Acetivibrio cellulolyticus CD2: one gene and its partner. The protein of the gene in region 2 binds, or shares a complex with, the protein of the main gene of each other region. Links are inferred from orthologs where the notes say so. Each region holds a gene or a part of one and is shown on either strand. Other genes may lie near its edges.

Region 1 (4,707 bases), on a different replicon or contig from region 2:
AAAAAGCCCTGTAAAGTAGTGAATTATACAATACTTTACAGGGTTTTTATCATGTTTTACGGAAGTCTATTTAGTACACCTTTAATGGCTGCGCAATCAGTACAACCATCTTCAGGGCCCCCATCCTTGCAGGTTTGGAGACAATGGTTTATAGATTTTTTTAAAAGATCGACTTCCTTTTCGTTAAGCGTAAGTGTAAACATTGTTTATCAACCTTCCTGTAGAAAATATTTACTATATATTCTTTCCAGTAATAATGGATTATATGACTAATAGGAATTTGTTTTTGGGGAATAAAAGTAATAAGATAGATTTATCAAGAATAACTTATGGAGGCTCATTATGAAAAGATTTAAAGAAATGCTACCTGGATTGTTTTTTGCAACAGCTTTAGCAATCGTAGCAACATTTCTTGGTAAGTTGGCACCTATTATCGGAGGTCCTGTTTTCGGAATTGTATTGGGAATCTTAATCAGTAGTATATGGGGAAAACCCAAAACCACAAAGCAGGGGCTGACATTTGCCTCCAAAAAGATACTGCAATGGTCTATTATTGCGTTAGGAGGAGGCTTAAGCCTTACACAGGTTTATAAGGTAGGGGTATCCTCACTTTATGTGATGATTTTCACACTAACTACAGCTTTTATTACGGCTTATGGGATTGGAAAACTCATGAGAATTCCTATAAAGCTTACAAGCTTGATCGGCATGGGAACAGCTATCTGCGGTGGATCAGCTATAGCGGCTATTTCACCAATTATTGAAGCAGAAGATGAGGAAATTGCTTACTCAATATCAACCGTGTTTATATTCAATGTCATTGCCGTACTTATATTCCCCCCGCTAGGACACTTACTGGGGTTAACGGATAATGCATTCGGACTTTTTGCCGGAACAGCTATCAATGATACTTCATCCGTTGTAGCAGCAGGCTATGCTTTCAGTAATGCAGCAGGTGCTTATGCTACCATTGTCAAACTGACAAGAACTACTATGATTATTCCTATTTCGTTGATATTCGCGGCAGTAGTGTCAATTCAGAAAAAAAGGGAAGCAAATAAGAGAGGCGGGGAAGTTAATTATAGCTTCAAAAAGATATTTCCATGGTTTATTGTGTGGTTTCTGGCAGCATCGCTTTTAAACACCGTTGGAGTTATAAATGGACAGATGGCTGGTTTTATCACAGAAGTCGGCAAATTTTTTATTGTTGTAGCATTAGCGGCTATAGGGCTTAATTCTGATTTGAAACAAATGCTCCGAACCGGCTTCAAACCAATGTTGTTGGGGTTGGTTGTATGGGCAAGTGTAACTATTGTAAGTCTTATTGTACAATTCTCTTCAGGGCAAATTTAAGGCGGCGGAGACTCAGGAACATCGAGTTCCTTCGTTTTAGCCTCTTTCATTCAATTCGAAAGAGGCTGAATAAAAACTCCGGGACATCGAGTCCCTCTGTTTTTGCCTCTTTCACTTCGTTCGAAAGAGGCGGAATAAAAACTATGGAGAAATTCTCCTGAAAGCAAGTATTTTTCCATAGTTAAGCAGTTTTGTATTCCTTTCAAGATGGGGTAGGTGCTTTTCGGTCATGATTTGTTGCTTACTACATATCTTTCGGCCATGATTCCTGCTATAGCTCCATCAGATGCTGCTGTGACCACCTGACGAATGAGTTTTGTCCTTATGTCACCTGCTGCAAATACTCCATCAATACTGGTTTTAGTATCTTCAGCGGCTACGATATAACCCCATTTGTCAATTTCCAACTGTCCTTCATACATTTTTGACATTGGTTCGGTTCCAATATATACAAAAGCTCCTTCGGTAGGTACTTCGGATAGTTCCTTTGTTTTCAGATTTTCTATAACTACACTGGTAAGTGCATGTCCCTGTCCATTTACTTTTCGTACCTCAGAATCCCAGATAATATCAATTTTCGGGTTCTTGAAAGCCTCTTCCTGGGCTGTTTTTGATGCCTGAAAATTGTCGAACTGGTGAATGATAGTGACATGGGAAGCAAACTTTGTAAGGAATACAGCTTCTTCAACCGCTGAATTTCCTCCCCCCACAACTACGATTTTTCTGTCCTGGTACATGGAACCGTCACATGTTGCGCAATAATGTACTCCGCGGCCTTTGAATTCATCAGCTTGCTCGGCAGGGAGAGCCCGTGGCTTTGCTCCGGAAGCAATTATTAAAGCTTTAGCATAATATTCGGTATCTTCTGTACGAACATATTTTATTTTATCATTTAGATTTACTTGGGCAATCTCTTTCAGATCGTCAATTCTTGCGCGGAAGGATTTTGCCTGTTCCCGCATATTATTGATAATTTCCTTTCCTCTTACGACGCCTGGCGTACCTGGATAATTTGCTACATGATAGGTTGAAGCTGTTTGCCCTCCGGGTACACTTTCGTCAATAATTACAGTATTCATATTTGCCCTTGAGGCATATATTGCGGCTGAAAGTCCGGCAGCACCTGCACCAAGAATAAGAACATCGCAGTCCACGCGTTTCATATCTTCCTTTGGAATAACATCGCCAAGAATTTCTTCAATTGCCTGTCGAACCTGGGGTTTGTTCATAAAGCCATTTAATCTTGTGCCAACTTCCTTACCGTTTTTGTAGAAAAGAACGGTTGGACTGCTTGAAACGTTAAGACTTTTAGCAAAATTGCGGTTTGCTTGACGCAGAATTTTTACAAACTTTATATGACCTCCATATTTTTCAGCCATTTTTTCATAAATAGGGGCTAATACTTCACATGGAGCGCAATCTTCCGAATAGAAGTCCACAATGACCGGAATGTCGCTTTTTGTAACTATACTTTCAAATTCATCCGAGTTAATATGCAGTATTTTTTCACTCATTAAAAACATCCTCTCATAGATTGTTTGTTGAATTTTACTGAATTTGATTACTTTCAATATTATTAACAATATGGATACTTTTAATAAGATTTATATATCCGTGCGGGTAAAAATAACGTGTACTAAGATAACATTTTTTAGAAGTGTTTTGTAATAGAGGCGGCTTTTACTGCCGCCTCCACAGACATAAATTCTAATCGTGGCAGCCGGCCACAACCTTTGAAGATTTGGAACAGCATTGAGCAGTTGTGAATTTTTTACAACAGCTATTGGAAGCGGATCTTTTGGTAACTTTTTTCACTTTTTCACCTCCAATCCGAGATAAATGTTTTAAAACCAACATTCAAAGCAGCTCTCAAAACCCTGCTTTGTAGCCATTATGGTTAAACTTATAAAATCATAACCGTTTTTAATGTATTCCCTGCGTTTTAAAATTTCAATATTCTTAAAACCTGAAGATGTAATACTGTCCAAGTATTCTATTTCGGTTACTGCTCCTCCGAAACATTGCGCCCAGGCTTCAGGATCATTCTTGATTTCAGAGGGAAGAGGATACTTTGTAACAGCATCGGAAATGACAAACCGTCCTCCTGTTTTTAATACTCTAAAAATTTCACTGTAAACCTTTATTTTACTTTTAGCATGATTTATAACACAATTACTTATAACAGCATCAAATATCCTTTCATCAAAGGGAAGATTTTCAATATCACCTTTTACAAACCAGATATTTGAAATTCCAATTCCTTCTGCATTAGACAGTGCAACATCAATCATTTCCTGTGTAATATCCAGGCCTATAGCTTTGCCATGGGGTCCTGTCTGTATAGCAGCTTGAATTGTTTCATTTCCTCTTCCACAGCCCAAGTCCAGAATATTTTCACCGGGTGATATTTTTAAAAAATCGAGATTATTTCCACAGCTTAAATTACAACTATTATCTCTTTCTTTTGAATATCGTGACTGAATCTCATTTAACATTACCAATTCCTCCCGTTGGTTAAATGCTTCCTATGAGTGTCTGTACAGCAGCTTACTTTTATTTTAGGTTCTTCTCTCTCATTTCCTATAGCCATTTTACGTATGTTATCAATATAATAGTTAATTCCTGTTTCCAAAAGCTCATAAATGGGGCGACAGTCAGGAGAATGAACATTTCCGTCGTTTTGATTAGCAGCAACTACTCCGCAGCCTCCTCCGCAAATAACATCATATTTGCAGTCACTGCATTTTGAGATGCTTTTTACATCTCTTGTCTGCCAGGTTTTTATTGCATCAATATTCAGTTCTATTTGAGGCCAGTAGGTTCCTAATAGATATTCTTCGCGTCCGCAGCTGGCAGTACATCCGTATATTTTGCCGTAAAGGTCAAATACCCACTCGGTTTTGCATGCAGGGCATGTATCAAAGCTTGACATATATAATTCGCCTGTATCTACCAGGTGACGTATACCCTTGAAATCAGGTCTGTGAAATTTGGCGAGGATAGGGTTGGACTTGCTTAAAGAAGCAAACTCCCCCCACAGTTGTATCTGTGTCATAAGATGCTGGGGTTTTGCATAACAGTCGAATAGCTCATAGTTTCTGCCTATCTGGGTTTTAAAAAGCTCAGGCGGCAGGTCCAGCCAGCCCTTTTTATCAAGAAATTCAGCAAGGTTTACGATATCTTTGATATTTTCCATATCCACAACGGAACGCAGGTTTACCGGTATTTTATTATTTACAGCGGCTTCAATTCCTTGAATTATTTTGTCGAAGGTTCCTTTTTTGTTGGCAGTTGCACGTCTGGTGTCATGAATTTCTTTGCTTCCGTCAAGTGTAAACTGAATTTCCTTAATCC
Region 2 (4,587 bases):
ACAAAGTCAGGCTCTCCTATACTCAAAGATATAGCATCTTTCATTTCATTAACCAGATCAAAGAATTTTCTTATACCGGAGGGCGGCAGATCCCGCACAGTCGGCAATAACATATCCCTCACATTCATAATATCACTGCCTCCCTGTCGTCCTTATAGTCCTCCTCAAAAATAACGCCCTTATCCTTATATTTTTTCAATACGAAATGAGTAGCAGTACTGAGCACTGAATCTAAAGGAGATAATTTTTCTGCAACAAACAGTGCTACTTGCTTCATTGTTTTACCTTCTACAATTACAGTCAGATCAAATCCACCCGACATAAGGTAACATGCTTTTACCTCAGGAAACTTGTAAATGCGCTCCGCAACCTTATCAAACCCCTGGCCTCTTTGAGGTGTAACCTTTACTTCTATCAAAGCTATTACACTTTCTTTAGAGGTCTTTTCCCAGTTGATCATTGAAGTATAACCCAGAATTACATTGTCTTCCTCATATTTTTTGATTGCAGCTCTAACTTCTTCAACACTTTTATTTAGCATTACCGCTATTTGCTCATCAGTCGCTTTACTGTTCTTCTCTAATATCTCCAAAATCTCTTCCATAATAAATACCCTCCTCGATTAACTTTAATATTATAAATACTATGTATCTACTAAATTATGCCCAACTTGCCATATTTGTATTTCTAAACAAATTTAGATCATCTGCACTTTCTGAGGCATTAAAAAAACTCCCCCACCCCTTGAAAGGGACGAAGAAGTAATCCGCGTTACCACCCTAATTAACACCATAATGGTGTTCTCTCCATTCAATATCAAATTATGCATTAAACTTAACAAATGCAATTTTAATACTGACCCTTTATAACGTAAGGAAACGTCATCCTCTATTATTAGACCTTGTATAAGTGGTCATCATTTCTCAAGGTGAAACTAAAGGGCTGCCTTCCATATAATCATTTGCCGATCTTTCACCTGACACCGGCTCTCTTTGAAAATTCAAATATGTACTCTTCCCTGTCATCGTCTTTTAAATATTAAATTATTAGAAATAATTATACTAAATAAAATATTTTTTTACAATATATTATTTTTGAACTTTCTACATTTGTTTTTTGCTCTATTTCTCTTCTGAAGTAGAAGCTGCTTTGTTAGCAAACTCTTCCATTATTTCATCAAGGATATCTGCAGAGTTGTCATTAGTTTCTGCCTTTTCAGACTTTGTCTCAGTATCAAAAGAACTATATGTCTCTCCTGCAGACTCAAACACCTTATTGAGTTCTTCCTCATATTTCTTCAAAACCCTAGAAACATCCTGTTTTAATGTCTTGATTTCCTGTTTTATATCTACAAGCTTTTCCTTTTCCTTTTCTGTCAAATCGGAAAGCTTCTTTCTCTCCTCAATTGATTGATTCCTTGCTTCCTCTAATATTGTCTCAGCTTTTTCCTGAGCTTTGATCAGAACCTCAGCAATTTTAGCTCTGTCTTCACCTACTTGATCAGTCTTCCTGGCTATATCCTCATATTTGATTCTTAACTCTCTGCATTGATTTTTCAACCCTGCTATTTCATTTTCTTTCTCTTTGAGTTTATCATCAAATTCCCTCAATATCTTTTCAATATAAGAATTAACGTCTGATTGCTTAAAACCAAAAAGCGATGTACCAAATCTTTTTTCTCCTGCCATTTTTGGTTCCTCCTATTTATCCCAAAACATTATTAATATTTATAATTGTACAAATATATTATTCAATACCATTTTTCAAAATCCTCCTTTTTTATAAAAAAATATATTAATATTTTCAACAAAAAATAAAAACTCCGGGACATCGCGTCCCTGTATTTTTGACTCTTTCACTTCCTTAGAAAGAAGCCTAATAAAAAAACCACACAATTGTTTTGTGCGGCTTATCTACAGTTCATTTTTTATTGTTTCAGTGAACTAACTGCTTTGATTAAACTATATGTGCTTATCAATAAGTGATGATAATTCAGATTTTGATCTGGCACCAACAACTTTTTCCACTACATCCCCATTCTTGAATATCATAATTGTTGGTATACTCATAACTCTAAATTTAGCAGCAAGTTCATTCTCGTCCTGCACATTTAACTTTGAAATCTTTGCCTTCCCATTATATTCACTTGCGAGCTCATCCACTATTGGACCTACTGCTCTGCAAGGTCCACACCATGGAGCCCAAAAGTCAACTAAAACCGCCTTTTCTGATTTCAATACTTCCTGTTCAAAATTATCCTTCGTAATGACAGTAACATTTTCACTTGCCATAAGTTTTCCTCCTAAATAAGTATTATTTTCAAAGCTATTTATACGAAACCAAGTCATAAAAAGACTAATAATTAAAAGGTTATTATATTTTTACCCAAATTTGAATAAGGGAAACACTAATCTACAAACTTTAAAAATTTTTGTATTGTATCTACAAGTTCGTCAAGGACCTCTTCCTTGCTTTCACCATCTAACGCATTCTTTAGGCAAGTCTTTGAATGCCTTTGAAGTATTATCCCGCCAACCTTATTTGTAGCCGCTCTCACAGCTGCAACCTGAGTAAGGATATCTACACATTGCTTATCCTCTTCGATCATTTTATGTATGCCCTTTATTTGACCTTCAATCCTTCGAAGTCTCTTAAGAATATCTTCTTTAGACTCACAACACTCATTATCTGCTAAATTGTTTCCCACCATCATTCCTCCTATACTCTGTATGGGTATAAAACAATTATAACTGCTTTCCATATAAACTACAATAGCCTTGTAAAAGATTAGCTATGGCTTCATCACCCAACCATAGCTAATTTTACTTAAGATTAGCTGAAGTTATGTTTTCAGCATTCCTTAACCCTATACACCATTACAAAGTATCTATCATACAATTTTTATAGAATCTAGTGCTTTATGCATACGTTCAAATAATAACCCGGCTGCAAACCATGCAGGCGCAAAATCTATTCTTACAAGGTGGTCAATAGCGAACGGTCCAGAGTAATACCAAGGATAAACACCTAATATATTATATAGAATTATTCCGCTTGTGTACTCTATACCCCATATAATTACTACCCATAATAGCCCTCGAACCTGCCACCTCCATCTACTCAACACATCATGTATGGGTTCTAAGAACACAGCGCAGCCATATATTAACAGCATCCAAAGGTTTGTATATCCTTGCAATGTCAGGTCGCCTGTTATTAACGAATGCATCCCAGTCCAAACTATTTCCATGCTCCATCCGGCAAATCCATAAATAAAAAATCTTTTAATCATAGCTATATTTTTTTCAAAATACATAATTTTAGTATAGAAATAATTTGATAAAATAGAAATTGGTTGTAAACAAATCCATATTTTATTTGACTTTTCCTTCACCTGACTGCTTCTTTATTTCATTTTCACTCTTTTTATAAAACTCCTCTATATACTCCTTATTCTTAGGAAGATTATCATCCCAAGGTTCTTTCTTCTTTTTGTTATCCTTCATCATATTCACCTCCTATTACTTTTCCTTTAATATCAATACTTTGTGTCTAAAGGCACTCTTAAGCCAATTCATCCTTTAGTATATCCAAATTTAAAAAAGTAAAAGATAAATCACACTTAAAAAAATAACTCAAAGAAAATTTTCTTATGTTAAATGTATAAGTTTCAAGTTAATTGCCAACTATAGGTACTGTATTTTATAGATATAAGGAACGATGTGATTATGACTAAAGTAGCAGAATTTAGACTAAACAAAAAAAACTCTTTTATATTTAATATGCTCTCCCTCATAATTTTTATTATAGGGTTTGCTATTGCAGATATTATCCCAACTGAATCCAGCGGGTTAATGAAAATTGAATACTTAACGGAAAATAATAATATCTTCTTTGTGTTTCTAGTCCCCTTTGCCGTTGTATTAGCCCATGAACTAATGCATGCTGCTGCATATAAAATATTTGGCGCAAAATTAAAATTTGGGTACAAACATTTTAGTATATATCTTACCGATATATCAGGAACTCTATTTACATTGCAGCAAATGACAATAATTATGTTATTTCCCCTAGTTAGCCTTACAGCGATCACAATAATTGTTGCCAATATATTACAGCAGAGATTGTTTTTATTTTTATTAGCCATACTAATTAATGTTGCCGGATCTATTGGTGATATTCTGCTGCTAACCTATATACTATTTAAAGGAAGGGCTTGCAGAGTAAAAGATGAAAAAAATGGATTTAGCCTCTATAAGGCAAATACACAAAGTTCATCATAATATAAAACAAGAAAATAATAATAATTTAATTTTTTTTTAAAAAACCTCTACCAAAAGAGTAAAATTTGTGATATTATTTTTGGTAAGAATCTAGGTAATCTTATCCAAAATTAATTAAAGTCTATATGTTTCACATACTTTTTTTGTAGTTCATGTTCATGTAATAAAATTATTGCTATTTTTTCAGTAAGAACGTAATAAAATATTTATGTTATTTATTATTGAAATTCGGATAATAATATAGCATATAATCAAATGGAGGGATCCTATGTATCTATTTGGAAAAATAACCGTAACAGCAGTA

Evidence for each region.
Region 1: the proteins of trxA (region 2) and trxB are in contact, whole or in part, in a crystal structure (PDB 1F6M), measured with the Escherichia coli proteins. The link is inferred for Acetivibrio cellulolyticus CD2 from one-to-one orthologs.

Annotation. Positions count from the first base shown.
Region 1 is NZ_JH556653.1:643,951-648,657, reverse strand. What follows is about bases 725-3,569. They hold trxB (thioredoxin-disulfide reductase), read right to left. Parts: upstream 2,868-3,569; coding sequence 1,581-2,867; downstream 725-1,580. Other genes in these bases: ACECE_RS0205160 (methyltransferase domain-containing protein), read right to left, coding at 3,198-3,569; ACECE_RS0205170 (YeiH family protein), read left to right, coding at 725-1,353. Outside these bases: ACECE_RS30970 (hypothetical protein), read right to left, coding at 57-203; more of ACECE_RS0205170, read left to right, coding at 343-724; more of ACECE_RS0205160, read right to left, coding at 3,570-3,848; ACECE_RS0205155 (radical SAM/SPASM domain-containing protein), read right to left, coding at 3,848-4,707.
Region 2 is NZ_JH556657.1:438,997-443,583, reverse strand. What follows is about bases 627-3,351. They hold trxA (thioredoxin), read right to left. Parts: upstream 2,292-3,351; coding sequence 1,962-2,291; downstream 627-1,961. Other genes in these bases: ACECE_RS0213955 (putative ABC transporter permease), read right to left, coding at 2,891-3,292; ACECE_RS0213960 (metal-sensitive transcriptional regulator), read right to left, coding at 2,408-2,710; ACECE_RS0213970 (membrane protein), read right to left, coding at 1,122-1,688. In the rest of the region: ACECE_RS0213985 (aminotransferase class I/II-fold pyridoxal phosphate-dependent enzyme), read right to left, coding at 1-128; ACECE_RS0213980 (Lrp/AsnC family transcriptional regulator), read right to left, coding at 125-604; ACECE_RS32085 (hypothetical protein), read right to left, coding at 3,375-3,509; ACECE_RS0213945 (DUF3267 domain-containing protein), read left to right, coding at 3,729-4,283; glgP (alpha-glucan family phosphorylase), read left to right, coding at 4,552-4,587. UniProt on the Escherichia coli protein: Participates in various redox reactions through the reversible oxidation of its active center dithiol to a disulfide and catalyzes dithiol-disulfide exchange reactions.